Regions from separate parts of the Vibrio gallaecicus genome, predicted to be linked through region 1. Evidence: predicted binding sites of a transcription regulator. Region 1 holds the regulator's gene; each other region holds the start of a gene.

Region 1 (10,538 bases):
CAAGATCTGAAACCACAATCGCATGACGTGCAGGGCCATACATTGCACTGAAATACGGAGCATCACCAATGGTAATGTCATCATAAATTTCAGAAAGTAATACGCCGCCTAATGTGTCTGCTAACCCTTTCAATCGAGGATCATTCGAACCACCAGGTGAAGCTAAACGTTCGATTTCTTGATCAAGCTCTGAACGACGTTTTGCTAGCTGCTCTTTCGCGATAGATTGTGATTTCTCATCTTGCAGAACTTGCTGCATTTGAGTCATTACGGCTTGGCTATCTTCTAGCTCAGCATTGCTTTGTTCTCTTAACGCTTCTAAAACATCGTTAGCATTAATCCAAGCTGGCGCTATCGCTTCTAATCTAGTTATTTGCTGAGTATATTCTTGTTCAACACGACGCTGTTCACTTTTAGCTTCGCGTAATTCTTCTTGAGCAAACTCTAAAGACTCAATTTGCATTGAGTGGCGTTCACGCTCTTCTTCGAAAATCAGCTCATCAGTTAATTCAGTATTATGTTGCTTCTGATATTCAGCGGCTAGGCTTTGAGCTTGACGCTGCTGAGCCATATCTCGCTCCATATCACGATGCTGAGCACGCCATTGTTGTTCATTTTGAACAATATGTTTCGACTCTCTGCCTTTTTCAATCGCTTGTTTAGCACTTACTGACGCATCTTGTCGTTCAACATGACCGACAACACTCTTCACTAATGCCAACGCTTTATCGAACTGTGCAGAAGCCGCTGATGACATATCCAGCTTGTGCTTAGTAGCAAGCAATGTTTGGGTATTAGCTTCTTCTTGAGATTTCAACTCAGAAACCAGTGCCATCGCACTTTCAGGCGTGATCGACTCATCAGCTAATAACTGTTTGGTCTTTTCTAATGCTTGAACAGCTTGTTGATATTGAAGAGCACGAGTTTGCTGAACATCAAGCGCTTGTTGGTAATCGGCAAGTTGCGTTTTTAGGCTATCCACTTCTTCTTCAGTAATGGTCGCCTGCTCTTCAGCTAGTAAAACACGTTCTTGTGCTTCTTCAACCACCATCATTTGCTCTTCTAAGCGTTCGCTTAATTCTTCAAGATCATCGCTATAACGTGCTATTTTTTCTTGTTGGCGAAGGGCATTTTGAACAAGCTGTAAATGATCGGAAGCGGCTTGGTAATCCTGCTCAAGCGCTGACTCTTGATCGACTAAGATCTCAAGTTCTTCTTGAACACGGTTCAGTAGGCTATTTTGCTCAACTAAAGTTTCACGAGATCCAAACAACTCACCACGTAGCACCATAGTTTGATCAAGCTTATTACGGCGATCATTCGCATGGCGCATGTAGTCAGCTGCTACGTAATTGGTAGATTCTGTAATCAAGTGTTTGAATAAATCACGATCGGCTTGCGTAGTTTTAATTGCATCCAATGTCATTCGGTTTTCACGAAGTGCAGATTCCATATCTTGGAATGCTTTCTTCACGCCACCATTTTGTGGCAACAAGTAATCACGAAGTGAACGAGTAATCGCGCTTGAGATACCACCGTATAAAGATGCTTCGATCAAGCGATAAAACTTAGAACGGTCACTGCTATTACGCAGTTTCTTCGGAACGACACCGTATTCAAACATCTGAGCGTGGTATTCAACAATCGATGAGAACGCTTTAAAGTGAGCGCCTTCATATTGCGCCACAGCTGCTTTCACATCATTTAATAGGCATACACGAGCATGTCTATCAGAAACGTTTTCGATTAACACATCGGTTGGTTTCACATGGCTTGGTAAGCCTTGAATAACAAATGGTTTAATATCTACTTTCTTATCTCGCCCAGCAACTTGTTGAAGTTTTACAGCAAACAGTAAGCGCTGATTACGGGAGTTAACAACATCTAGCGCGGCATAACACGCACCAGGCTGTAACTTACCATAAAGACCTTTATCTCTTGATGATTGAGAGCTACCCGCTTCCGTTGTATTTCGGAAGTGCAGTAAGCTTTGGTCAGGAATAAGGGCCGTAATAAATGCCGCCATTGTGGTCGACTTACCGGCGCCATTGCCGCCTGAAAGAGTTGTTACTAAACCATCAATATCAAAAGTACGCGCAAAGAAGCCGTTCCAGTTGATCATGGTTAATGATTGATACTTACCGCGTTCAATCATAATTCACCTTCCGCAGTTTCTTGCTCGCGGCCATCAGCCAGCTCGCCTAAATTCAGTTGTTCGTTAAAAATTTCTGGCTGTTCATCTTCTTGATGATCTTGTTGCTCATTCAGCAAGCTGCCTTGGCTTGGCTCAGGCGTATGAACCACCGCTTCACCATCACGGATAAGACGCAATTGAGCTTCCTTCATATCATCGCCAATTCGAACATCCGCTCCGAAACGGAAAACCGCTTCACTGATGCGGAACTTACCTGTTTCACCAATAGAGATGATCATACCAATACGACGTAAACGGCGTAATGAAGTACGAACTTTTTCGAATAATTTTTCTTTATCTAAATCTGAACCCGAAGCACGGTTAGTCGCCAGCTTCATGAGTTTTGCCTCATCAGCCAGTGCCATTAACTCTTCGTACAGTTCTTGATTCGTAAAAATACCTTCATGAGCTAAACGCTCTGGGCTTAGATATAAGAAACACAATACTTTGCCTACTAGCATATCCAATTCAGATAGCACACTTCGGCTAATCAATGAGGTAGAACGCGGGCGCAGGTAAAAGAAACCTTCAGGTGCTTTTACTAGTTCAGTATTGTAGCGTTGATAAAACTGTTGAAGCTCAACTTCAAAATCAGCAAGTAACGCATGGTTGTCTAAATCTTCGCTTGATACGTGCTTACCTGCACGCAACATGCTGTCTAACGCAGGGAACAATGGGTTCGCTATCGCTTTTACCAGCTTCTCTGGCATGTAATCATCAGTACTTGTTAATGACATTTGCTTGTACCTTTGCACCAAAATCGTTAATTGCCTGCCAATCAGGCTGAATAGCCTGGTAGTCAGATTCGGAATAACCTAAGCGCACGGCTTGGTCGACAACGATTCTAGCTAAATCAAAATGGTGAGTACGAGGGTGTTCTGCGAGGTAGTCACGCAGTACAAGTCCAAGATCAATGGCTGCACCCTGCTCTTTATGAACTCTCAGCATCGCTGCAATCTTTTCAGAAAGCAGATCGTTTACTTGTTCGAATTCTTCATATTCAACGTCTAGTGGGGCTTGCCCTGTTACTTCGTCATCACGTAAAACCAGAGCTTCATCTCGAAGATCACTTAATTTCTCTGCATCCGCATACGTTAAGAACCAAGGTGCATCAAAGTAATCTGTCACAGATTGACGCAGACGCTGGCTAAAGGCACGGTTCTTATCCATGTCAATCGCCGTTCGAATAAACTTGTGTACATGGCGGTCATAGCCAATCCACAAGTCTATTGCTTGCTGACCCCAACTCGTGATTCGGTCAAGTTTCATCTGTAAACCAAATAGGGTTTCACCAACAAACTCTAACTCATCATTCCCGTAAACAACTTCTTGAATATCGAGGATTTGAGTTTGGAGTTCATCACCTGCGGCTTGGAGCGTATCTTGAAGTTCTTTCAACGTAGCTGAGGTTTCAGAAAGTAAAGACTCACAGTTATTAATAGCTTCTCGCCAATCTTTATTTAATAGATCCGCAATTTGCTGCTTAACCGTTTGCTGTTGCTCATCCATAACACGCTGGTTAAGGTCTATTTGGTCAAATATTTCGCCAACAGAGTACTTAAGGACGCCATAAACGTTTCTCTTCCAGTGCGCTGGCGTCCCGCCTTTTTGGGCAGCTTCTATCGCTTTCGCCATTTCGTCAGCAACCATAGTCAACTGAATCGACAATTTTAGCTTAGAAAATTGTCGGTGGCGTAAGTAGTAATCTGTAATGCCAATGGCAAGCGGTGAAAGTCGGTAAATGCTGGCTCCATCGGTCACTTCACTTGTGAAGCGACTAATGAGCTTTTGTTTCACCAATTCATTGATGGCGTTATTCGCGCGAAATGCAGAAGCATCTCCCGTTTCTTCAAACATGCGAGTGACAATGATAAATGCATCATGCAGTTCACCTTCACCTAACTCTTCATCAAATCTTTCATTACTCAACACAGCGATAGCAATCAAAAAGGCTAAACGCTCTGGTGAGAGATTCAATGAGAAGTCATGCTGCTTGACCCAGCCCACCAATTCATCAATTGGCTGCTCTTCGGCAGTTTGAGTCATTTCACTCATTGTGGTTCCTGTTATCGTTTCTTATGACATCAGTCTAATTTCGATGTCACGCATGATTCTTTGTTATTCTTACTTTCGCTTTATGCCGGCTTTTTCGCCCACACATGAATGTATCGTCCTAGAGATAAATATGGCTCTTGTCGACATAATTGTTTTTCAAGCGCTAATACATCTTCAAAATCATAATCGCCCATGTATTCCATATTACCTATGTAATCACTAAATGAACGAATACCAGATTTCCCTTGAATATCAAAACCAGCGTCTTCTATCCATTGATAGACATCTTCTGGCTTAAGCCCTTTCTGGGGCTGCAGCTTAAACCGCTTTCTATGTGGCATCCCATCAAGTACATGAGGAATATTGCCACATATCACATTTTTCAGTACCAAGCCGTGGTGGTTATAAAACATAATCGAAGCAACGCCTCCGGGCTTGACTTGATCTAGCAAAATATCAAGAGCCTCTTTGGGGTTTGCTAACCACTCCATCACAGCATGAAACATCACGAAATCGACTTTATCGTCAAGATGCTCTGCGATCTTCTGTACTGGAGAATGGATCAGCCGATATTGCTCAAGCAAGCCAGCCTTTGCAATGTCCTCTTTTGCAAGAGCCAGCATTTCAGAAGATAGATCACACAATGATACATGGTGACCTTGTGCAGCTATCTTCTGTGACATTTGAGCCAGCCCACCACCCGCATCAAGTACGTGAAGGGGAGTATTTTCATCAGCAAATTCATTAAGAGCAAGCTCTAAATCTTCCCATACGATGATCTGACGGATCTCTCCTTTGTCAGAGCCGTAAATGTTTTTTGCAAATTTGTGGGCAATATCGTCGAAATTACGGTCTTCAGTCACGGTCACTTGAGTTATTATGTCCTATCGTGCCTGCTATTCTGTCACAGGAATTTCAGGAATAAAGAGGCGATGTCTCTTTTTACTACTAAGTGATGTTTTTTCGGACTATTCGGATATGTTTGAGCTGAAAAAAGTCGTGTCATCCTTGTTGATGCCACTACCAGCAATGTTAATTCTCGCTTTTCTAGGCTTAGCCCTAGTCATGTTTACTACAAAACGAAAGACTGGATGTCTAATTACGTTAACCGCACTCTGCGGTATTTTCCTTATTGCCTTCCAACCCATCTCTAGTCGCTTACTTATGCCTCTGGAAAGGCAGTACTCTGTATTCTTACCAACCGACAAATCCGTAGATTTCGTTATGGTGCTCGGAAGTGGCCACGTGGTCGACGATCAAATCCCACCAACTTCAGAACTCAGCCGCACAGGTTTGATGCGTTTGAGTGAGGGGATCAGGATTTTACGTATGTACCCTGGGGCGAAACTGATTCTATCTGGCTACGGTGGTGGTCTAGAAATCAGTAATGCAAGAATGATGGCGAAAGTAGCCTTAGCTTTAGGCGTCTCTAAGCCTGATATTATTTTATTAGAAACGGCAAAAGACACAGGGGAAGAAGCACGACAAGCGGCTGCTTTTATTCAAAATAAAAAAGTTGTTTTAGTCACTTCAGCTAGCCACATGCAAAGAGCCATTTATGAATTTAATGGTGCTGGAATCCAACCAACCCCAGCACCAACCAATTACTTAGCTCACAAAAATATTGTGCAGCCTTGGAATAAATATATGCCAAAGGCGATTTACTTAGAGCAAACCGAGCGCTATTGGCATGAAACGATGGGGCTAATGTGGCAAAGGCTGCGCGACTGGATAGATCATCAAGAATCGTCTATATCAGAATCGACCAATAATGCGGTAGATAAAGTGTCTGAAGCTACCAATGATCTTTTATGAATAAAATTGGATACACGTGAGACTTCCACAATAACTTTATAACTTTATAACTTTATAACTTTATAACTTTATAACTTTATAACTTTGCAGCTAAAGCTTGTGACCGATAAAAAGCCACTACGAATTTAGTCCAATAAAAAAGCCGAGGTACATTTGCCTCGGCTTTCTATTTTGTTCTAGTGGAGCTTTCAAATTATTGTACAAACTAACTGAAATCAATCCCCCGCAAACATGTAACCTTCACCGTGAACTGTCACAAATATTTGCGGGTTCTTCGGATCAAACTCCATCTTGGCACGCATTCTCCGAATCAAAACATCAATCGTTCTATCGTTCGGTGCATCAACACGGTGGCTGATCATATTAAGAATACGCTCCCGGCTTAACACTTGATTTGGGTATGAAGACAGAGCAACCAATAACTCATACTCTGCTTTCGTTAATTTAACTGGTTCACCATTTTTACTTAATGCGCGACGTGGGATATCGAATGTCCACTCTCCGAAACGTACAATAGTCTCATCTTCCGTTTCTTCTACTGCAGCCGTATTTGTCTTGCGTGCAGCCGCTATGCGCCATAGTAAATTTTTCACTCGAACCAACAACTCGCGAAGTTCAAATGGTTTAGTAACATAATCATCAGCCCCCATTTCAAGGCCTACAATTTTGTCGATGCTATCCGTGCGTCCAGTGACTAAAATAATTCCAATGTCTGATTGACTGCGTAATTCGCGAGTTAGCATCAATCCATCTTCGCCTGGTAAGTTGATGTCTAGCATAATCAGGTCAACGTTGTTTTGAACCAACACTTCCCTCATCTGAGCGCCACTTTCAGCTTCGCTCACTGTGTAACCTTCATTCTGGAAGTAACCAACCAGTTTACTTCGGGTTACCACATCATCTTCAACGACTAATACGTGATAGCTCATCTACACCACTTTTCTTATTTAATAGTTTCATTGACTATTCTATTCATAACTCGTAACAATTCTAGTCGCCAGTAAGATAAAAGCCAGAAACATGGTTTTTTTTTGATGCAAGACAAGCTAAAACCTTGCTATTTACCGCTCAGAGCAATTCAATATAGGCATTACGACTTAAGTTTAAGTCTGTTCACTGAATCTCAGCCGTTTTTAGGCGTCACCTTATGAAGGTAGGAATAATTGATGAAAGAAATGAAAGCATTCAACGAGAAAAGAGCTGAAATTTACTGGTGGCTATCAAGCTTATTTGCTAAAGAATTAACAGAATCAGAATTAGAGCATTACAAGTCTGTTGAAATTCGTTCATTTCTAGCTGGGTTAGGCGAAAATGAAACGCTGAAACCAGCAATAGATAAACTCGTCGATGCCTTGAACCGCTCTCAGAATCGTGACGATGAACAGCTTGAGCTTGCGGCTGACTTTTGTGATTTATTCTTAAAATCCGATAAGTACGCCGCTTTGCCTTATGCATCTTTGTATATTGGTAATACTGGTCTACTAAATGGTCAACCTGCAAAAGACATGGAAACACTGATGGCTGAGCATGGTGTAGGAGTTAGTGCTGATCTAAATGAACCAGCGGATCACATTGCCATTGAACTCGATTTTCTTGGAAATTTAATCATCCGTTCTAACGAAAATCAAAACAGTGAAGAGTTTGAAAGTAGCTTCCTTGAACAAAAACAGTTTATCGAAAAATACCTACTTACTTGGATACCAAGATTCCAAGCAAAGTGTACAGAATTCGATAAATTTGGATTTTACGCAAGCGTTGCAACACTGCTCGTAGCCTTTTATAAACTGGATCTAGAATACCTAAGCGATGAATAAAGCGATATTCTAGTATTGATAGAATATTTAGATGTAAATGTGACAATTCACCCATAATTATGGGTGAATGTTATTGCGGTCATTTTCCAGTCAGTCTAAAATTGTGATCGCAAACGATAAAATATGAAACACCATCAAAATGTTGTGCTTTACTGATCATGAGCATTTTGAAATTGAAAACAAGCCGCTCTGATTAGCGGTTTTTTGTTTTTTAGCACTTTAATACCATTAGAAAAACTTAACCAGTGCTCTCACTCTGGTAGCTTTACGGCTACTTTGCTGCCCTACTCTCTAGTAAAGTAGCTTTTAACAGGATAAAACCATGGCCACTATAAAAGATGTCGCTCGATTAGCCGGCGTATCAACAACAACTGTTTCTCATGTCATCAATAAGACTCGCTTTGTTGCAGAAGCGACTCAAGAAAAAGTAAATAAAGCTGTTGATGAATTAAACTATGCACCTAGTGCTGTTGCTCGTAGCTTAAAATGCAATACGACACGTACTATCGGCATGCTAGTTACTCAATCTACCAACTTATTCTTCTCTGAAGTCATTGATGGTGTAGAAAGCTACTGCTACCGCCAAGGTTATACTTTGATCCTTTGCAATACAGGTGGTATTTACGAGAAACAACGTGATTACATTCGCATGCTGGCTGAAAAACGCGTAGATGGCATTTTAGTGATGTGTTCCGACCTAACAGAAGAACTTCGTGAAATGTTAGATCGACACGCGGATATCCCTAAAGTAGTGATGGATTGGGGTCCTGAAAGCTCTCAAGCAGATAAGATCATCGATAACTCTGAAGAGGGCGGCTACTTAGCAACAAAATACCTACTAGAAAAAGGTCACACACGAATTGCTTGCTTAAGTGGTCATCTAGATAAAGCGGCTTGTACTGAGCGTATTGCAGGTTACCACCGAGCATTAAATGAAGCACAAGTTGAATTGAATGATGACTTAATCATTGAAGGTAACTTTGAATGTGATACAGCCGTAATTGCTGCAGACAAGATTGTAGGGATGGAAGACCGCCCAACCGCCGTTTTCTGCTTTAACGATACAATGGCACTCGGTTTAATGAGCCGACTACAGCAAAATGGGCTAAAGATCCCTGATGATATTTCAGTTATTGGTTATGACAACATTGAGTTGGCTGAATACTTTTCTCCGCCACTGACCACCGTCCACCAACCTAAGCGACGCGTTGGCAAAAATGCTTTTGAAATATTGCTAGAACGTATAAAAGATAAAGACCATGAAAAACGTATTTTCGAAATGCACCCAGAAATAGTGGAACGAAACACAGTTAAATCACTGAAATAAATAAAGCATTCATAAATGCGCACATTTAAGTGCGCTTTTTTACAAACAAAACAAATGCACTTAGTCACACATTACGACTATCATTTACTGAATGAATGTCACACTTTAAAAATTCAAATGTGAGCTTTGTTCAACAAAATACTTATTCTGTCAAAAGTCACGCACAGGGCAAACCACTTTAAAGAGTGAGACGCAAAGCCTCCGGCCTAAGCCTATATTGGTATGGTAGCGGGGTTGCCGATGGCAAAATGAAAGATTTACCGCTAACTGACATTTTATAGCAACATTTTGCTACTCTCTCGGACCTGCTTATTTGGTGGCATAATTCAAATACACCGAGATAAAACACATGGATAAACCACTACTAAAGGACTCGATGAAGTTATTTGAGTCCCTAGGAAAAATAAAATCGCGTTCAATGTTTGGTGGGTTCGGCCTATTTGCTGACGAAACTATGTTCGCATTAGTTGTGAATGATCAACTACACATTAGAGCTGATAAAAACTCTGCGGATCAATTCAAACAACAAGGGTTTCAACCGTACGTCTACAAAAAACGAGGGTTTCCTGTTGTTACTAAGTATTTCGCTCTTCCTAATAACATTTTGCAAGATCTACAACAAACTCTCAATTTAGCGGAAGTTTCTCTAAACTTCGCTAAAGATGAGAAAAAGGAACAATCTTCAGCAAAACCTAACCGCTTGAAGGATCTCCCAAACCTTCGACTTGCGACTGAAAGGATGCTTAAAAAAGCCGGCATTGATTCAGTGGAAAGGCTGTATGAATTTGGCTCTGTAAATGCCTACAACGCTATTAGGCAGTCTCATTCATCGGATGTAAGCCTTGAGTTGTTATGGGCATTAGAGGGCGCTATAAAGGGTATGCACTGGTCTGTTATCCCTCAACAGCGACGAGAAGAGCTTATCAGCCGAATTAATTAAGTTAATCAGTCACTTTCACACCAAAAAGCCACATTATTTGTGGCTTTTTTTATTTTCAATGAAAGTTAATGCCTTGATTCCCTGTCTAACTATAATAATGATATTAAGTGACATTTAGAGGAAGTATTCATGAGTAAAAAACTAATTTTAGGAATCGTACTACTGGCAACCATCATCATACTAGGTGTCAACTTTGGTCAGTATCTAACGTTAGAGAATGCCAAAGCTCAACAAGTGCTTTTAAATAACTATATTGAAAGTAATTTCTTACTGGCGGCAGCGATATACTTCATTGTTTACGTCATGATTACTGCTTTCTCGATCCCTGGCGCCGCGGTAGTGACTCTACTAGGCGCAGCCCTATTCGGTTTTTGGGCAAGCCTTGTTTTGGTT
Region 2 (10,538 bases), 1.0 Mb from region 1:
GTAAAACACCATCAATACGGAAACGAATACACAAAGACTTTTCAAAAGTTTCGATGTGGATATCCGATGCGCCTTCTTTGATTGCTTCACCAAGCATCGCGTTGATTAATTTGATGATTGGAGCGTCATCTTCCGACTCTAGTAAGTCTTCATCTTGTGGCAATTCTTCCGCTAAAGAAAAGAAATCATCACTATCCGCGCCGATATCTTCCATTAACTGGCGAGCTTCTGAAGAATCTCGCTGATACGCTTGAGTAAGTTTAGTATCAAAGTCACTAGCTGAGATTGCAATAGGTGTGAAGCCACCTTTCACCACTCTACGCACTTCTAAAATGGCAGAAGCATTAAGAGGCTCAACAAAGTAAAGACTTGGTGGACGTTCAGGGTGCTGATATTCCAGCACCATTTTATAACGGTTTGCGAAGCTAAACGGTAAACGTTGATAAGCTCGCGCCATATCGACCATTTCTGCCATTATTTCGCTTCCATTTGCATTTGATCAATAAAGGCTTGGATTTCAGCCGGGTGCCTGATGTCATCACCAAACTTAGGTAGAACTGGAATATTGTCATTGTCCATCAGCTTCAGACCTTGCTCGAGTTTGAACAATTGCTCTGCACGAATGTAGTTGTATTTACGCTGTGTAATACCATCGGCAGTCATACCATCGCGGATGATTGTCGGCTTAATGAAGACCATTAGGTTCTTCTTCTCAACCTGAGTGCTGGTTGATTTAAATAGGTGACCGATTACTGGGATATCACCTAATAGTGGCACTTTTGATTCACTTTCAAGCGCACGTTCATCAATCAAACCGCCAAGTACTAGCATTTGTCCATCTTGTACAATCACTGATGTGTTCAGTTGGCGTTTAGCAAAACGTACATCCACTGCGCCATTTGCACCTAAAACGTTAGACACTTCTTGTTCGATATTCAGCTGAACAGAATCACCTTCGTTAATCTGTGGCACCACTTTTAGTTTGATACCCACTTCTTTACGATCAACAGTTTGGAATGGGTTGTCGTTGCTTGAACCCGCCGTTGAACCCGTTAGTACTGGCACTTCTTCACCTACGATGAAAGAGGCTTCACCGTTATCCATCACTGTAATACTTGGAGAAGACAGAATGTTCGAGTTTGAGTCTGTCGCTACTGCACTGATTAATGCTGTCCAGTCACCCATTGCTAAGCTTACCGCAGCCCCATTCACGCCAGAAAGTGCAGATGCTAGAGTTGAGTAATCACCTTCTTCTGTTGTAGTTTCATTACGTAGGAACTTACCATCCGAGTCATAAACAGCAGTGGTGGTTGTGGTGTCTTTTGCTTCTTCTAAGCCAACCATTACACCGCCAATTGACGCACCAGTGTTTCCATATTGGATCATGGCACCCGTTTCTAGATTACCCCATTGAACACCGAGGTTAACGCCATCACCTTCCGCCATTTCTACAATTAAAGCTTCAATCAATACTTGAGCTCGACGAATATCAAGCTGAGCGATCACGTCTTGTAGAGCATTCATAATGTCTGGTTGAGCAGTAATCACCAGTGAGTTGGTTTCTACATGAGCCGCGATCATCACTTGGTTACGGTTTGCATTCTTGCTCTTACTTGACGACTGCTTTTCAGATTGTAGGTTATCTGACACACCTTTAAGTACATCAACTAAATCTTCTGCTTTAGCATATTTTAGGTAAACAACTTGGTTATTACCTTTTGTCGCCATCTCTACATCTAGCTGCTCAATCAGCTTTCTTAGACGGCTACGAACTTTAGGATCACCAGAAATAAGAATAGAGTTAGTACGATCATCAGCGACTAGTTTTGGCTGTAAGAAAGCAGGAGTACTTTTCGCGTCTGTTGTCTTATTTAAAGCATCGACGATTCTTACCATTTCAGCAGCCGATGCATTTTTTAGATCGACAACTTCAATTTCTTTATCACCCGCTTGGTCAACACGTTTAATGATTTCCGCAAGACGGTTCACAACCGCGGCACGACCAGTAATCAAAATGATATTCGCTGGATCATAGTGAACAACGTTACCAGCGCCAGCATTATCATTTAGCTGACGTAATAGCGGTGATAATTCACGAACCGATACATTACGAACCGCAACAACACGTGTAATTACGCTATCGCCTTGGATAGAGTCACGATCACCAACCACAGGAATGGCTGAAGTTTTAGAGTCTTTTGCTTTAATGATCTTAAGTACGCCAGATTCCATTTCAACAACAGCGTAGCCATACACTTCTAATACGTTGAGGAAGAAGCTGTAGTATTGCTCTTCATCAAGTACGTCGTAGCTGCGTACATCAATTTTACCTCGTACCGAAGGGTCAACGATGATCGTTTTTTCTAGGTTACGTCCAACAATATTAATAAATTCTTGGATATCTGTGCCTTTGAAGCTTGCACTAAAATCATTGGCGATAGCGGCTGGTGAACAAACCAAGCTTCCTGCTAGTAACCATGCACTTTTCTTAAACCAATGTTTCACGTTTTTCTCCTGCATTTTCGCCCAAATTCTGGCAAAAAGTCTTAAAATTCAATAAATATATCATGTTGCTGACCGTCTCTTTCAACAGTAATGCTGAGCTCTGATTGTTCTTGTAATGTACGAAATACCTTGCCCATAGCGGCAGGATCTGTGAGGTCATTACCATTCAACTGAATTGCAATATCACCCGATTCGAGCCCAACAGACTTAAATAGTTCCGGCGCTTTACCAGGACTAACACGATAGCCCAGTACGTTTCCATCTCGCTTAACCTGCGATAAACGAACGTACTGAAATAGCTGCTGTGGGTCCTTAGCGATAAGTGCTTTAATTTCCGACAATTTATCAGCAGAACTTGGGTTATTTCCACGGTTAGAAGGGGCCGGCTTTGCTTTCATTTGTGTAGCTGAAAGCTTTTTATATTCACGCCCATCTAACATTAAAGTTTCATCACGACCTGAATTATCAATAATTACACGGTCAATAAGTACGGCTTTGAGTTTTGCTCTCGTACCTTCAATTTCTTCATTGATCCCGTAAGTCGCTTGCTTACCGCGATTGGCAATAACGGCAAGACTAAGATTTGGATTAGAACTCGCCACCGCCCCAACTAACACTAAGTTAAGTCGTGTTTTCGGTGCGTCAGTCACCACGGGCTGCTCAACAACGGGCGCAACTACTTGGCTGTAAGCACCAAATAGATTGCCTTTCTGTAAAGCTGAAATATCTAAAGATGCTTGCTGACGGTTCGATGAGGAGATACTGGCTTTCCAAGGTGTGACAGATTGCTCTGATGGCTGGATAAACCATACTAACTGACCTAAGATCCATGCTGTGATACCAAGTAGTATGCAGCAAGTTAGTACACTGATCTTTTGCTGGAATACTGTTCCATTCTGTAATAACCGGTTTAATGCAGGAAACCTATCAAGCCCACTACCGAGTTCTAATAACTTCACTCGTCTACAATCCTTTCAATACTCTAAGGGCCACAATGTTGTCGCTCTCAACTGACTAACCTTAGTGACAATATATAAGCCACAATGATTACAACATCATATAGTCATAGGTTTTTCGACTATACCACAAACCCCAATTTCGCAAGTGACTCAGCAGCTATTTTGCAATGAACCTTGAAAAAAATAGGTCGCGACACCACTTTAGCTTCTACGAAATGATTGCTCAGTCCCTTATCGTGATTTTACACACAACAATACTGAATAATTTATATCTACAATATTTCAATATAATGAGGCGCAGCGCCGTATGAAAACTCCTAATGAAGCTGTCAGGCTAGATAAATGGTTATGGGCAGCTCGCTTTTACAAAACTCGCTCAATTGCTCGTAATATGGTCGATGGTGGTAAAGTCCACTATAATGGTCAACGCAGTAAACCAAGCAAAATTGTCGAACTTGGGGCCGTAATTTTACTGCGTCAGGGTAATGAAGAGAAAACCGTTACGATCGAAAAAATTTCCGATCAACGACGTGGAGCTCCAGAAGCTCAAACTCTCTACGCCGAAACGCAAGAAAGCGTAGCAAAACGTGAAACATTCGCTGAGCAACGAAGGTTACACGCACAAAACCCAAGCCCTGAGCGCCGACCTGACAAAAAGCAGCGTCGCGACATCATCAAATTCAAGAGTCAATAAGCTGGAAGGAATAGCCACATGGCAAATAACGTTTTAAATCGCTACCTATTTGAAGACCTATCTGTACGCGGTGAATTGGTGCAACTGGATGAAGCATACCAAAATATCATTTCTAGCAAGGAATACCCTGTAGCGGTTCAAAAACTACTTGGTGAGCTATTAGTTTCTACGACTCTTCTTACTGCAACATTAAAGTTTGAAGGCTCAATCACAATGCAACTGCAAGGTGACGGTCCTGTTTCCCTTGCTGTGATTAATGGCGACAATGATCAAAAAATCCGTGGTGTCGCTCGTTTTGAAGGTGAGATCGCAGATGATGCTGGTCTTCACGATTTGATGGGTAAAGGTCACTTAGTGATCACTATCGATCCGAAAAAAGGCGAACGCTATCAAGGTATCGTAGGTCTTGAAGGCAATACATTAGCTGAAGTACTTGAAGGGTACTTTGCTAACTCTGAACAGCTAAAGACGCGCCTATGGCTGCGTACTGGCGAACATGAAGGTAAAGCTCACGCTGCTGGTATGCTTCTACAAATCATGCCGGATGGCACTGGCTCTCCAGATGACTTTGAACATTTAGAGCAATTAACAGATACAGTTAAAAATGAAGAGCTCTTCTCTTTAGAAGCGAATGATCTGCTTTACCGTTTATACAACCAAGAAAAGGTTCAGGTGTTTACACCACAACAAGTCGAATTTTTCTGTGGGTGTTCTCGTGAACGAAGTGGTGCTGCGATCATCACCGTTGCTCAAGAAGAGATTTACGACATCATCAGTACTGAAGGCAGTGTTGCACTTCACTGTGATTACTGTGGCACAAACTACGCGTTCGACAAAACTGATGTGGACGCTTTATATGCTCAAGCGGCAGATAAAGGCAATAATACGGTTCATTAATTTCACCCGTACAGTAAAGACGTAATTTACCCAAAAAAAGGTCTGCACTACGCAGGCCTTTTTGTGATCTAAGGTCAGTAAATACGGGACTTTAACGTAAGAAAAGCACCGCTTAATTTTAGTCAATTAATAAAGCATTTTGCTCTAGCGCAAAGGTTTGCGCACAGGATAGACTAGCTAGGCCAATATGTGACGAGACACTTAAAACCCTATGGTTGATATGGATATTTTTTGAGCTATATCCCTGTTTTCCCCCAGTCTCGTTGCTAGCATGGTGAGCAGATAACAATAAAAAATTAATAAAAAATCCCTACAAAATATCCTACAAGGAGCACCTATGACTGTTATGGAACATACAAAGGCTGCACAAATTGATCTAACTAAGCACGGACTTACTGGCGTTACTGAGGTTCTTCGCAACCCAAGCTACGAGCAGTTATTCGTTGAAGAAACACTTCCAGGTTTAGAAGGCTACGAAAAAGGTGTAGTCACAGAGCTTGGTTCTGTTGCTGTTGACACTGGTATCTTTACTGGCCGCTCACCGAAAGATAAATACATTGTAAAAGATGACACAACACGTGATACCATGTGGTGGTCAGATCAAGGCAAAAATGACAATAAAGCAATTACTACTGAAGTATGGAGCGAGCTAAAAGAATTAGTTACGACTCAACTATCTGGTAAACGCCTATTTGTAATTGACGGTTATTGTGGTGCAAACCCAGACACTCGCCTAAGTGTTCGAATTATTACTGAAGTGGCATGGCAAGCTCATTTCGTTAAAAACATGTTCATCCGCCCATCAGAAGAAGAATTAGCAACGTTTGAACCAGATTTCGTGGTAATGAATGGTGCTAAAACAACCAACCCTAACTGGGAAAAACAAGGTCTTAATTCAGAAAACTTCGTCGCATTTAACCTAACTGAGCGCGTACAAGTCATTGGCGGTACTTGGTATGGCGGTGAAATGAAGAAAGGCATGTTTGCAATGATGAACTACTTGCTACCTCTGCAAGGTATTGCATCAATGCACTGTAGTGCTAACGTCGGCGAAGAAGGCGATGTTGCGGTATTCTTCGGTCTTTCTGGTACAGGTAAAACAACACTATCAACAGATCCTAAGCGTCAACTCATTGGTGATGATGAGCACGGCTGGGATGATGACGGTATCTTCAACTTTGAAGGCGGTTGTTACGCTAAGACCATCCGCTTATCTAAAGAAGCAGAACCTGAAATCTACAATGCGATTCGTCGTGATGCTCTATTAGAAAACGTCACCGTTCGTGGCGATGGCTCTATCAACTTTGATGATGGTTCTAAAACAGAAAACACTCGTGTTTCTTACCCAATTCATCATATTGATAACATTGTTAAACCAGTATCAAAAGCGGGTCATGCTCAGAAAGTTATCTTCTTAACAGCCGATGCTTTTGGGGTTCTACCACCAGTGTCTAAACTGACACCAGAGCAAACGAAGTACCACTTCCTATCTGGCTTTACAGCGAAACTGGCAGGTACAGAGCGTGGTATCACTGAACCAACACCTACGTTCTCTGCGGCATTCGGTGCGGCATTCCTAACTCTTCACCCAACTCAGTACGCTGAAGTGCTTGTGAAGCGTATGGAAGCGGCTGGCGCTGAAGCTTACCTAGTAAATACTGGTTGGAATGGTTCTGGTAAGCGTATTTCAATTCAAGACACACGTGGCATCATTGATGCGATTCTTGATGGCTCTATTGATAATGCTGAAACGAAAGTTATCCCTATGTTTAACTTAGAGATCCCACTTTCTTTGCATGACGTTGACCCAACGATTCTGGACCCTCGTGATACCTACACTGACCCACTACAATGGGAAAGCAAAGCGAAAGATCTAGCAGAACGCTTCATCAACAACTTTGATAAGTACACTGACAACGACGAAGGTAAAGCACTGGTTGCAGCAGGTCCTCAGCTAGACTAAGCGAATAGCTAAACTGGCTTCAGACTTGTGTTAAAAGTGATATTTTTGTAGCAAGCCCCTCTTTTGAGGGGCTTTTTTGTTGCTGTAACACTTTTTTTGCTCCACTCTACTTCAAGGCTTAATGAGACTTTAAGGTATTCAAGGAATGAAAAAAGCACTGATGGCTTTTGGTATTGTTTTATCAATAATGATAGCAACCGTTGCCGCGTTGCTATTAAGCCTGCAAACCTCTTATCGTGTAGATATCGCCAACTCGATTCTTAAACAAACGGCGACTTACCCTATTACGATTGAAGACATTGCTTACAACGCCCCTTATCAGCTCTCGCTATCAGGAGTTCAACTTGGGCAAGAGAATCCCTTATATATTGATCAAATCACGCTGTGGTTAAGCTCCGATACGTTTAAAACGAGAAGCTGGATTTTCGATAGCGTACTTATCGACGGTCTTAACCTTCAACAAACTAGATCGTCACTACTATCCACTTCGGCTTTTCTTAACAAGCACAACATTCTTCTTCATCAATTAGCATTCAATAACCTCGACTTTGCCCACGAAGGTGTATCTCCAGGTGAAACCTTTAGCGCCCGAAGCCTCAACCTACAAATTACTGAGCCCACTTGGGAAAGTGAACAACAAGTTTTTCCCTACGGAAAACTGCAGCTAAGTGCTGAGCAAATTTACTGGCAAGATGAGGCCATAGACAATTTATTAATTGATGTTGACTACAAACCTAAAGACAGCACCGCTTACGGGGTATCTTTTTTATGGCGAGACGCGCAAGTTTCAGGACAAGCAGAGCAGTTTGACCAAGCTTGGTCATTAATCAACGTCACTATTGATGGATTAAGACTTAATGAGCAACAAGCCAAAAATATTCTTACGAAAGATTGGAGCCTAAGTGCTTTTAAGATCAACCATCTCAATAGCGTCGATATATTACGCAGTGATGTTCAGTGGCAAGGTGGGCACTTTGCTGGGTTTGATATTTCACTAGAAAATATCCAACTTCCATTGAAACAATGGCAACAAAATAAAGGCAGTATTTCCATTCAAGCGAATAGCTTAACTTTAAGTCAGCATATTTGGGTGGAACCGAGTGTGAAGCTAAGTTTAATGCCAAACACTATCATTGTGGATGACTTATTTACTCAATGGTTGCAAGGCAGCATTCAGCTCAGCGGAGAAATCACTCCAGATTCAATGCGTCTTAATCAACTCTCAATTCAGGGGGTTAAATGGTTTAAAGAGGAAGCTAAAAATCAAGTTTTACCTTCATTCATTAACTCTGAGTGGTTAAGTGACCTCAAAGATTTATCCATAAACGAGCTCAACATAGAGCGCAGTCAGTTTATCCAACTTGCCCAGCATCCCTATTGGCAAGTTTCCGGTTTTAATGTTGAAGGTCAGCAATTAACAATAGTAAAGAATCGCAAGCTGGGGCTATGGCAGGGGCAACTTAGAGCCAGTGCTAATAATGCCAGTTACCAAAGCATTGTGAGTTCACATCCTTTGCTCGAAATGAACAGTAATCAAGGTGTATGGCAATTAACGCGCTTCTTTGCTCCACTTGAGCGTGGATATGTGGATGCACACTCAACGTTTGATTTTTCGAAGCCAAGTCAGCCTTGGAGTCTATCTCTCACAGCTGATGGATTACCCATCACACCATTCACCAACTTGCTAGCTCTGCCATTTGAAGTCACAGGGCTTAGTGAATTTGAACTGCAAGCCAGCGGTTTAGGCGGTGATCTGTTGATGTTTAGCCACACTCTCGACGGTCAGGTAACCGGTAGCATTAGAAATGGAGAATTGGTTTTTCCTGCACATCATTCTCAAACCGATCAACCTCGAATCGAAAATGCGAATTTTGAAATTCCAGAGTTAGCAATAAACGCAGATAGGGGACGATTGGAGCTATCTCCCGCAGAGATATCAGGGAAAGATTGGAATGGAGATATAAGAGGGAAACTTGATTTGTCACAGGTACAAGAAAGTACATTATTCATGTCGTTAAGCAACGAATGTGCTCGTTATAGTGGTAAACCAAACGATATTAAATTCTCACAAGATACCCAATGCCAATCAAAAAACGCTGATCAACTAAATGCCACTCAACTAAACGCCACCCAACCAGAGTAGCGTTTATTGTTAAGATGCATGTCCTCAGTGCAAGTCAATCACGTGAGCCATAATTAGGCTTTAACCCATAATGAAAGCGTTAAGCAGTAATAACTAGAGTAATACGGTAATAAACAGCGTTATGCAGTAATGGGTTCATCGGTATTTTCTGGAACCGTCAGCACCTTCTTATAGTCAGGAAGAAGCATGTAAGTGCCCACAAAATCGACTGCCGCGACGTCGCCACTAAAAATGGTCACATGAATGATAATTCGAGCTTTACGACCAGAAGCTAAACGGTCTAAATCACCACTGATACCGTCTAGTGATGTTGAAGCCACTGGATTTTGTTCAACAGGATGTCGATAGCGAATATTACTGTCTGCTAAAACGATATCACCCGTGAGGTTGCGCTCTTTCATGAGTAACCATGTCATCCCCCACCCAGTTAATGTAGCTAAAGTGAAAGCAGAGCCTGCAAACATTGTATTATGTGGGTTCAAATTAGGGTTCAGCTGAGCACTACATTCAAATTGATAACCAGTATATTGGTTAATTTTGATTCCCATCTTATCGCTGATAGGGATTTGATGTTCCCAACGCTGCTGCAACTCATTACACCATTCAGGCTTTCTCAATACATCTGCCATTGGGTCTAAATGCTTCACCATTTGCTGGTGACGAACAGGACCACGCTGGTCATTAATCTCACCTCGGCGCTCAAAGCTATTTTTCTCATAAAATGAGATGGCATCTTCACGGGCGTTACATACTAAGCGTTTAGCGCCTTCTTGCCTCGCTAATGACTCCAAAGCAACCAAGATCAATGAACCCATACCTTTACTGCGACGGGAATTTTTTACCGCCATATAGCGGATTTGGCCTTCAGAATCAGACGTTATGTATAAGCGACCAATCGCCATTGGTCGGCCTCGACCATCAACAATCATTCGATGGTGGCTCATGGGATCATACTCATCACGTTCCGATCCAACTGGCATACGCCAAGGCTCTCGGAGCATTTGCCATCTAAAGTGGTAATACTTGTTGAGTTGATTTTCAGTTGTCGGAGTAATGAGTTTAAACATGCTTGTCCTTTTTAAGCCTAAACTTGTAGCCAGAATGTCACCGGTCCATCATTGACGAGCGACACTTTCATATCCGCCGCAAATTGACCGCGCTCTGTGGGCAGTACTAACTCGCATTGTTCAGAAAAATAGTCATAAAGACGTTCAGCTTCACTAGGGTGAGCACCACGAGAAAAGCCCGCACGCGTCCCTTTTTTAGTATCCGCAGGTAACGTAAATTGTGATACCACGAGTACCTTACCATTAACTTGTTGAACATTAAGGTTCATCTTACCTGCTTCATCCTCAAAGACGCGGTAAGTTGTCACAC
Region 3 (10,538 bases), on a different replicon from region 1:
TAAATATTTCACCAATCCTTTCTGTGGTGGCACCATCTTAGATGAACACCATATATTGACCGCGGCCCATTGTATTTATGGCAATGAAGCAATCTCTCTGTTCACGGTTGTAGTACCTCAACTGCAAAATGTTGATGACTACCCTTTAGGGGATATTCAAAGGAATAGAGTCAAAGAAATTTACTATCGCAATGACTATAACGATGATATCAGTTATTTTTTAGAGAACGATGTTGCTATTTTAAAGCTGGAAACAGCCATGAACATCGATACTATTAATGATGTTATTCGTAGACCAGATAGTGAGTCCTATCGAAATGATCAGGTCAACACTAAGTTTACTGCTGTAGGGCACGGAGATACCGTATCAGGCTATGATGGTAATGATCAGTTGCTGCAAGTTGATTTAAACCTAGTTAGTAATAGCGCCTGTTCATCTGTATTTTTTAATGGCGATCGAATAACCACCAAGCAAATTTGTTTTGATGGGGATTACAGCTCTTTAACTCGACTTAAAAATGGTACCTGCCAAGGCGACTCTGGCGGCCCTGTATATTGGTATGATGGAAGTAAATACGTACAAGTAGGGATCACTAGCTTTGGTCCATCATCATGTGGTGCGAATATAGGCGTGACCTCAGTATTCACCGAAATTCATGATTACAATGCTTGGATTGACAGTGTTTTAGCTGGCGGGGAAACTCCTAAGTCTACTAGTTCTGATAATCTCAGAACTAATCACTTAGCAGTTAATGGTGAAATTGAATACTTTGGTAACAGCCCAACAGACGGTGATTCTTCAAGCAGCAGTAGCTCTAGCGGCGGTAGTATTTCCATATTGGGGTTACCACTTATTTTATTAGCTGGTTTAAGACGTAGAAAGATGAAGTAAAATTTTGAGAATGATGTGAAAAGCCGCTCAATTGAGCGGCTTTTTAGTGCGTGTTGTAATGCCTGTTTAGGCTAGGATATCTATCAAACTAAACTTTGCTTGTTTTAAATTCTGCGACAGCAGAATCCATATCATTAGCTTGCGCTGATACGTTGTCTACTTCTAGTAAGCACTCTTGCGCTGAATGCATATTATTTTCGGATATACCGTTTAGCTCCGTAATAGATTCGCTCACTTGATTCATTACAATGCCTTGTTCCTCTATTGCAGAAGCAATACGTTCAGAGTTGGCTTGAATGGTACTCATATCCGTTATTATTTGACTTAAGCTTGAATCAAGCAATTCAGAGTCAGATAGTGTGTCTTGCCCTTGCTGGTTACATTTATCGATGTCTCCAACAACTGTCGACATTTGGTTTTGAATCGCTGACACAACCTTAGTAATCTCTTCAGTTGATTGATGGGTTCGGCTGGCAAGTGCTCTAACTTCATCCGCAACAACCGCAAAACCTCTTCCTTGCTCTCCTGCACGTGCAGCTTCAATTGCAGCATTTAAAGCAAGAAGGTTAGTTTGTTCTGCAATTTCTTGGATAATGTTTACGGCACCACCAATTTTATCAACATGTTCATTTAAAGAATTAATAGAAGTTTGGCTATTCGCTAGGGTCGAGGAAAGCTCACTTATATTTTGTACAGTTGTCCTTACGACTTGACGCCCACTTTGCGCATTATTAGCCGCTTGCTGAACACCTTCTACCGCAATCGTAGTACTTTCGGAGATTTCATTGATTGTTGAAACCATTTCTTGAACTGATGTAGCCATTGTTGCTGTGTGATCGGCTTGAACATGGAATTGAGTAATTACACCTTCAAGTTGATTATGCATGTTGCCAGTACTGCCGGATAAATGTTTAGACTTATCTTGAGAACCAAGAATCAAGGCTTCGATCTTATCTAATAAACTATTGAAATGTTTACCAATAGAAGTTAGTTCATCATTACCCGGTAAATTAGCACGTACGCCGATATCATTCGTTTGAGATATTTTGCTTATAACATTAGATAAAGATTGAACTTGGCGGTTGATGGAGCGTGATATTTGGAAAACTAGACCTGATATAACAAGAAGGACAACAACAGACACCAGCTGCTTTATAAAACTTAAGCGTTCCAGTTGTTGTGAATTTTCATCATGTATGGTCGCTGAAAAATTTTTAAATTGCTCTTCAACTGCGTGTGATAATGAGCGCGTATCACCCAATAAACCTTCATTATATTTGAGCCCGATTACTTTCTCTTGAGCTATAAATTGACGGCTAGTATCGACTAGCTGACTGCTATTAATAGAGGAAATTAAATCAAAATTGTATACACCGTTATAGACTTCTTTATTGAAAAGCAATAAATCTAAGGCTTGTTTAGTTGAGGCCTGCGAGTAAGCAGTATCAAAGGCTTTATTATAAGAACCTTTTAAGCCCTCTTTTCTGCTCAGCCCTAGTTTTTGATATCCGAAAACTAGTTTATTGAAGCCATTCTGATAGGCAACGAGATCTTGACGTAGCTTGCTACTCGAAGGGAGTTGATGTTTGTCTAATATGACCGAAAGTTGTTTTTCCAAATCTAAAAACAAAGTGACATTGGATTCAAATTTGTCTAAATATTTTATGTTATGCCTGAGAAGAAAATCCTTTTCATTCCTACGTAGATGCAGTAGGCGAGTTTCTAATTGTGAAACTAAATTTGTTGCTTGGTTTAAATCACCGGTGGTTGTCGCAAAATGTGTTGCTGTAAATAACAGTGTTAATACACCTAATACGGCAATAAAACCAAGTGAATATAGCTTTTGCCTAATGTTCATCATCGATCCTTAACTATTGTTTTTATGCATATCTCAAAAATATATTACTGTTTTTATTATGTATATTATTAATATAAATATTACTAACTATCTGAGCATATTATAAATAGAGAAATAATCAATCTGAATCCTTAAAATAGGATGCAATACGTTAATTAATCTTTGATCTTAGCTTTTTAGTTTGACTACGTTGGTTCTTTGATTCTAGACGTCTTTTTTGAGAGTTACGAGTTGGTTTAGTCTGTCTCCTCACTTTCTCAACTTTCGTTGCACTTAAGATTAACTCTTTAAGCCGTTCCAAAGCATCATCTCGATTTTTTTCTTGAGTCCGGTATTGCTGAGCTTTAATGATGATGACCCCATCTTTTGTAATACGGCTATCTTTGAAGGCTAGTAGCCTTTCTTTATAAAAGTCGGGTAGGGAAGAGTGGTGTATATCAAAACGTAAGTGTATTGCACTCGATACTTTATTGACATTTTGTCCTCCAGCACCTTGTGAGCGGATCGCAGTTAGCTGGAGTTCCCAGCTTTTGATGGTGACAGAGTTTGAAATATGTAACATAGAGCTATATTCACTATGGAAATTGATGGAGTATGATACGCAATGTTGGTTAAGGTATCAGTAATTTTTTAATAGGATAATAATTTGATGACTATAGATTTAAGCGTTTATGAAGGCTTAATTTTTGATATGGATGGGACTTTAATCGATACAATGCCTGCGCATATGAAAGCTTGGAGATCGACAGCTGAGCATTTCAACTTCCAATATGACGAGCAATGGATTCATAGTTTAGGTGGTATGCCTAGTTTTAAAATTACTTCTCAAGTAAATATGAAATATGGTTTGGATCTGGACCCAACATTAGTATCACAATTCAAAATGAAGGTTTTCTCTGAAATTGAAGATAAAGGCTCAATCATTGATTGCACTTACTCGTTGTTAATGGAACACCAAACCGATAAAAAATTAGCGGTTGGGACAGGAAGCCAAAGAGTGAGCGCTACTCAACTATTAAAGAAAAATAACATATTAGATAAAATAAGTGCTCTCGTGACTGCGACGGATGTAGAAATGCACAAACCACACCCAGAGACATTTCTTAAAGCCTGCGAGCAACTTGGGTTAGAGCCTAGTCAATGCGTGGTGTTCGAAGATACGGAGTTAGGAAAGAAAGCCGCCCATGCTGCGAATATGGACTGCATAATGGTCATAAATGGTAGTGAGTTAGAGCTATTCCCTAAACCGATCAGTTGAACCGCTTCATCTGAGCCACACTTCTTAAGCAACACGAGTAAATGGAATAATGATTGAAATTTAAGTCACATGAGTATTAAAACTAGATGGTTTTAAAGTGATTTATGGAAGGGGCGAAACCTTAGTTGTTTCGCTTAAGCAATTTGATTGATTTCTTCATCAAGGAAGATACAGATCGTATCACGACCATTAGTTTTGGCATCGTAGAGAGCTAAATCCGCACATTTATAGTTGGTCTTAGCATTATCTGTAATATTGGTGACGCCGCCACTTATTGTGACTTTATATTCCAACTCTACATGAATAGCAATTCTTAAGCGGTTTAATACACAATATGCTTCATTAGTTGATGTGTGCGGGAGAATAATTCCGAATTCTTCCCCACCAATTCGGGCTACAAAATCGGTTTCCCTGCATTCACGCTGCAATACTTTCGCAACGGTTTGAATGACTTCATCTCCATGGTCGTGACCATGCATATCGTTTATTCGTTTGAAGTGATCGATATCTAGAATGGCTAGGCAAGATTCAATTTTATCAGGGTAGCGGGTGGTACGAAGACATTCATCTCGTAGCTCATTATCAAACTTTCTTCTGTTCCAGCATCCGGCAAGTGCATCTTTCTCACTTAAGTCTCTTAAACGCTTTTCTAGTTCTTTATGGCGACTAATATCTACGAAAGAGGCGACATAAAACTGAATCACCCCTAGTTTGTCTTTAATTGCTTGTATGCGGAGTATTTCAGTTATCAGTGAGCCATCTTTACGTTTATTAATGACTTCACCTTCCCACATGCCATTATCACGAATTACAGCCCACATATTAATGTAAAACTCTTGGTTATACTTACCAGATGCAAACATTGAAGGCTGTCTGCCCCTTACTTCATCTATCGTGTAACCACTGATGCGAGTGAATTCTTGATTAACTTTGATGATTCGGTTGTTACGGTCAGTAATAACGAGCGCGGACATACCATTCATAGCCGCTGTGGCTAATTGGCTTTCAATGCTGTTTTTCTTGTGTGTGTAATTCCACAAAACAAAGCCACTAGAAAGCAGAAATATAATTATACCAAGGGCAATGGATTGCTCGATTGTTGAACGAATTTCACTGTTGTAAAGTTTATTAAATTGTCGGTTTTCGACTTTAAGAACCATGTATAAAGGCTCAGTAATTTGCTGGATATCAGGAGCAACATCAGTGTAGATGTACCATGATTCACCTTCTAGATAGCTACCACTCGCGTGATTTTGAATTTCAGCCCATAGGTCTGGTTGAGTGATGGCGAAAGTTTTATCAGCGCGGTTTGGCAATAAGTGACCAAATGCACTCTCTAGGTCAGTATCCATAATGATATGACCAGATCGATTGAGCAAAATAGGTAAGGTTTGGGTGACCTGCTTTTCATACTGAAGCTGTTGGTAAATGTCAGACATGCTGAGGTTTACAATAAAATACCCAAGTATCTGATTGTTAGCTGTAGCAACAGGAGTCATGATGCGGAATGCGGGTATTAGCGGTTGAACAATCTTTCCATTTTCGATTTCAAGATCAATACCATAAGCAGACACTTGTCCAATGTTTAGACTTTGTGCTTTCTGAAAATAATCACGGGAAGATTTGTTTTGAAGCTTAGGGCTAGGGACAGTTTCAGATGTCCCTTCATTATAATTTACTCTAATGACTTCATTGCCATCTAAATCAAGGTAGCGAATTTGCGAGTAATACTTTTGACCTAAAGCCAGCATATTCCAGAGGTCTTCAACAGATTCTGTATTATCAGTTGTCGGGTGCTTTATTGCTTTGAGCAAAGTTTTAGATTGAGCTAGAGTCGGAATTGAAATAGCAATTTCGCGAATAATATCTTTTAATTTATGCGAACTGTATTCTATTTGATTGTAACTAGATTGCTGAATATTTCGATTGTATTGGGTCTCAATACGATCAAGTTCTGAATTTATATAGAGGGCAGGAACCAGACCAAGTGCGAAAGCAACAAAGATGAATTGTCCGGCTAATTTAATGATATTCGTATTCATTATTCCCCTCTAATGTGGGCGGCATAATACAGTTTCATATTGAAAAATAATGTGATCTTTACCCCAGTAGTAATTTTAGCCTTACTTAATAACTGGTTATTAATGGTTTTTATGGTCATGAAAATACGATAAATGGTAAATCCATGACCAATAAATATGCTTTATTAACTTAACCCAACAATTTGACCTTTTGAATTAATGTCTAATGACATAAAGGCTGGCTTGTCTGGTAAACCTGGCATTGTCATTACATTGCCACACAATGCATAAATAAAGCCCGCACCGGCACAGAGTTTGAGTTCTCGAATTGGTACATCAAATTGAGTTGGTGCACCTTTTACCCGTGCTTCAGTGGAGATCGATAAAGGTGTCTTTGCTAGGCATACCGCTAAATCGGAGTATCCAGATTTTGTGTATTGTTCCAATTGGCATTTGGCGGTTTCAGAAAGGGTAACACTGCTTGCCCCATATCCAACTTCGGCGACTGCCATGATTTTTTCTTCTAGCGTTTGTTCAAATTTGTAGAGCGGCGTAAATGTGTCATCATTATCACAGGCTTTAATAACGGACTTGGCTAACTCAATAGCTCCTTCACCACCTTGTCCAAAAGCGTTACTGATCTCAACTGAAACTTCTGGGTCATAGGTATTAACCATTGATTTAAGCAACGCTAATTCATTGTCTGAGTCTTGTGGGAATCGATTGATAGCTACGACAGGTGTGACCCCATATTTTTTGACATTTTTAAGGTGCCATTTAAGGTTTTCAAAGCCTGCGATCAATGCTTTATTGTCATCATTGAAAATGGAGTCTGGCAATGGGTTACCTTGTTGAAGATTATATAAACCAGAATTTGCTTTTAACCCTCGTAAGGTAGTAACAATAACAGCACAATCTGGTGATTTCCCCGATGTTTGTGCTTTGATATTGCAGGCTTTTTCAAATCCCATATCAGAGCCAAATCCACCTTCTGTTACAACGTAATCTGAAAGTTGTAAAGCGATGTTGTCGGCAATAATGGAAGAGTTACCATGAGCAATATTGGCAAAAGGACCCGAGTGGATAAAGGCAGGTACACCTTCAAGAGTTTGCATTAATGTCGGTTCAATTGCATCTTTAAGAGTGACCGTCATGGCTCCTGCTACTTGAAAATCATCTGCTGTCAGTGCTTTATTGTTAATATCATAAGCCAATACGGTCTTACCAATACGTTTTCTCAAATCTTGTAGATCTGAGGCAAGAGCTAAAATAGCCATTAATTCTGATGCCGCAGATATATCAAACCCATCTTCACGCTCATAGCCGTTAATAGACTTACCAGCTTCATTTTTACCGACAGTAATCATGCGTAAAGCTCGGTCATTATGATCAAGGACTCTTCGCCATACCACTCGATCTGAATCGATGTTTAAAGCTTGTAAACCTGAACGTTGCTCAAAGGCTAGTGTACCTTCTCTTTGCTCATGGTAAATACGGGCATCTATTGCGGCTGAAGCAAGGTTGTGCGCTGCAGTAACAGCGTGAATATCACCTGTGAGGTGTAAATTGAGCTCTTCCATTGGAGCGACCTGTGAATAGCCACCTCCAGCCGCTCCTCCTTTAACACCAAAAACAGGTCCCATTGATGGTTGCCTAATACACGCTGAAGCTGATTCATTTAATTTGGCAATACCTTGAGCTAAACCAATTGTTGTCACTGTTTTACCTTCACCGAGGGGAGTCGGGGTAATCGCAGTAACAACGATGAGTTTACCTTGCGTTTTTAGGTTGTGATCTAGCTCGCCATTTATAGCTGAATCATTGGTCAAACGGTCTAAACAACTAAGGGATACTTTTGCTTTATGTTGACCAAGTGCTTGGAACTCTTGATCCAGTAATCCTGCTTTACGAGCAATTGAGTTGATTGGGGCTAGTACTGTCGAACGACAGATATCAATATCAGAAAGCATTTTCGCTCCTCTATCAAACAAGAAATAGTGTACGTAATCGTTTGCGTGAGGATGTTAAGGCATTAAATTCTGATGTAAAGGCAAACGAATGAATTTATGTGCTAGAAGATAACAGATCTGCAGTGACATTGCGCGAGATCAAGTCTAGAAACCACTAGTCGTAAAACTACAAAATTTTCATATCACGACATAAGGTATTACCAATAAAAAAAGGCTACAAAAAGTAGCCTTTTTTTTATATTTAATTAAGCAATTAAGCAATTAAGCGCATATTGAATTGTAATTAACGATCCCAGTACGTTTCTTCTAAGCTATCTTCTCGTTCAGGCAGTGCTCGAGAAAGGCGAGGTGAGTGCTGAGTTAACACTTCGTAGCTCACTCGGTTTGCGTACTTACAAATCTGAGAAAGTGACGAATAAGTTAAACATTCATACTCATGTTTCTCTGAATTTGGAACGTTAACATGGTGGTAACTGTTTGCAGCCATGTCATGAAGTAGGGCTGAAAGTGCGCCATCACCAGCACCATTTGTGTTTTTAATCTCAAGTGGACCACCAAGGTAAGGACCAATATGAGAATACACTTTAACGGGGTTGTTACAGTCCTGCTTACGCATAGCTCGGCTAAATTCGAATTTATTGAACTCAGGAATGTTACCTGGAAGTAAAGGCAAGGTCGTTTCGCGTTTTGCTAATTCGTCGGTGTAACCTGCCATATATAAGCCGATAGGACCAGCAGTACATAGAACTAGGTCAACCCAATCCAGTGCTTTGTTCGCGGCTAAAAGTGGGTCTTTTTCACCTGTTAATGCTTCACCTTCATCTTCATTCATGGCGACGATGGTGACATTTTCTTTTAGGTATTCTTGCCACCATTCTGCGTTACCTTCGATCACATACTTAGTTCCGAGTGTTAGTACTACAGGGACGTTATGTGCTTTAGCGTACTCAATCGCTTTTTGTACCGCTTTTGGCATTGGATCTTCAGGCTTACCGCGCATTAGGTATGATGAAACAACTAATGCTGATGCTTTTTCGAAAATTTTCTCAGGAATACTTTCCGGCAGCAGTTGATTCATATGCCCTTCATTGATTGCAAACGTACGTTCACCATCTTCTGAAATAAGCGTGTAACAACGTCCAATCGGACCATCAACAGTTTGAAGGTGGTTAAGGTTCATACGAGAAGATGTGCGGCAAAGGTAACGATAACCAAATGAGCCTACTTCAATCTTCTTAGACATAACACCAAGTAAAACAGATTTACTGTCAGCAAGTACTGAATAGTTATGAAGTGTGTTACCAATCGTATCACCAGGGTATTGGTGTGTGATTAAACCGCGCTCAACTAACTCTTCATACAGTGCATCGGCTTTGCTTTCTTCCAATACAAGAGAGTGACCTTTACTCAGCTCGTATTTTTCTAGGAATGCGTTGTCAACACGGGCTTCAATATCAACAATAGTTTGACCTACGCCAACAATAGTCGCGCGATGCAATTTAGGTGTTTGTTGAATTTGGTTGACCAATGGGTCGCGTGCATGAGTAGGAAAGTAGTGCTTAGATTTACGCTGTCCAGGAAACTTCATATGAAAAATACAGTGAGAAAATTTTCCCGTATCATATCACATTATTGTATTTTTTCTTTCATTTTTATTACATAAAGAACCACCTGAACATCTATTGAACAGGTGGTTTATAACTGGTCTATTTTTCTAAATTGAGAGTGTTAGGGTCTGTATAAGCTTTTGTTCCCCATAATGGAACAGTCGAAAGGCTATGCTTAAAGCTACCAGATGTCTCTTTAGTAGAATATGATAGATACATTAGGGTTTGATTGGCTGGATCAAAAATACGTCTAATTTTCATGTTCTTAAAAAAGATGCTTTTTGATTTTTTGAAAACAACTTCACCAGACTTACTAGTGTCGATATTACTCAGCATATCGAGAGTGATTTCGCCCGTTTGGCGACATGAAATTGAGCTGTCACTAGGATCAGCTAAACTGAAATCAGCTTCGATGCTTGCAACGTGGCATGTTACACCTGGTACTTCAGGGTCGATAAGAGTGTTGAGTTTGATATCTTTCATGGTAAACATACCAAGAGATACGTCACCCACCTCATTATCAGAGCAGCCTGCAAGTAGTGTTACAAGTCCAATGGCAACTAAGGCTTTTTTCATAAGAAATCCTTTTAATTTAATGAGTTCTAATTGTTTTAATCAGCGACTTAAGATTTATGTAGGAGTTTAGAACTTTTCTTACATTAACGAAAGGTCCATTGTTGTAGATAAAAAGGAAGAAATTATGAAGTATTTAAAGTGCTTGTTGCTGGTATCGATGGTCTGTATGCTTTTTGCCTGCAGTTCGGCACCTAAGTCGAATGTGTGCCTACCAAATAATTGTGATATTTGGGGGTAACAATTAAAGGTAATAAAAGAATGAATAATGAAATACCTGCAATCGCGATCAAAAAAAACAACTGGCTCTTGAGTCAGGTGGATGTTGCTTTTCCTACAAAAGAGTGCCTTTTAGGGCG

Evidence for each region. Region 1 encodes PurR, which represses purine synthesis genes. Its sites were predicted from a motif close to TNANGNAAACGTTTNCNTNA; they were not measured.
Region 2: pckA (phosphoenolpyruvate carboxykinase (ATP)) is a predicted target of PurR. The motif match lies at 5,201-5,220, and genes of this name have one in related genera.
Region 3: OCU78_RS18125 (formate--tetrahydrofolate ligase) is a predicted target of PurR. The motif match lies at 8,029-8,048, and genes of this name have one in related genera.

The regions. Positions count from the first base shown of each region.
Region 1 covers NZ_AP025490.1:1,142,726-1,153,263, reverse strand. The annotation lists gene mukB (chromosome partition protein MukB) at 1-2,155, opposite strand, end outside; gene mukE (chromosome partition protein MukE) at 2,152-2,931, opposite strand; gene mukF (chromosome partition protein MukF) at 2,912-4,249, opposite strand; gene cmoM (tRNA uridine 5-oxyacetic acid(34) methyltransferase CmoM) at 4,330-5,112, opposite strand; gene elyC (envelope biogenesis factor ElyC) at 5,228-6,064, shown strand; gene torR (two-component system response regulator TorR) at 6,280-6,993, opposite strand; gene torD (molecular chaperone TorD) at 7,231-7,878, shown strand; gene purR (HTH-type transcriptional repressor PurR) at 8,201-9,205, shown strand; cyclic di-GMP riboswitch class I at 9,363-9,447, shown strand; gene OCU78_RS05090 (TfoX/Sxy family DNA transformation protein) at 9,555-10,145, shown strand; gene OCU78_RS05085 (TVP38/TMEM64 family protein) at 10,275-10,538, shown strand, end outside.
Region 2 covers NZ_AP025490.1:133,766-144,303, reverse strand. The annotation lists gene gspE (type II secretion system ATPase GspE) at 1-475, opposite strand, end outside; gene gspD (type II secretion system secretin GspD) at 475-2,505, opposite strand; gene gspC (type II secretion system protein GspC) at 2,547-3,464, opposite strand; gene hslR (ribosome-associated heat shock protein Hsp15) at 3,772-4,158, shown strand; gene hslO (Hsp33 family molecular chaperone HslO) at 4,177-5,055, shown strand; gene pckA (phosphoenolpyruvate carboxykinase (ATP)) at 5,393-7,018, shown strand; gene OCU78_RS00590 (AsmA family protein) at 7,164-9,161, shown strand; gene OCU78_RS00585 (bifunctional GNAT family N-acetyltransferase/hotdog fold thioesterase) at 9,281-10,228, opposite strand; gene dtd (D-aminoacyl-tRNA deacylase) at 10,246-10,538, opposite strand, start outside.
Region 3 covers NZ_AP025491.1:834,787-845,324, reverse strand. The annotation lists gene OCU78_RS18150 (S1 family peptidase) at 1-892, shown strand, start outside; gene OCU78_RS18145 (methyl-accepting chemotaxis protein) at 981-2,750, opposite strand; gene arfB (alternative ribosome rescue aminoacyl-tRNA hydrolase ArfB) at 2,902-3,312, opposite strand; gene OCU78_RS18135 (beta-phosphoglucomutase family hydrolase) at 3,400-4,008, shown strand; gene OCU78_RS18130 (sensor domain-containing diguanylate cyclase) at 4,143-6,050, opposite strand; gene OCU78_RS18125 (formate--tetrahydrofolate ligase) at 6,215-7,999, opposite strand; gene OCU78_RS18120 (inosine/guanosine kinase) at 8,283-9,587, opposite strand; gene OCU78_RS18115 (CreA family protein) at 9,706-10,182, opposite strand; gene OCU78_RS18110 (hypothetical protein) at 10,441-10,538, shown strand, end outside.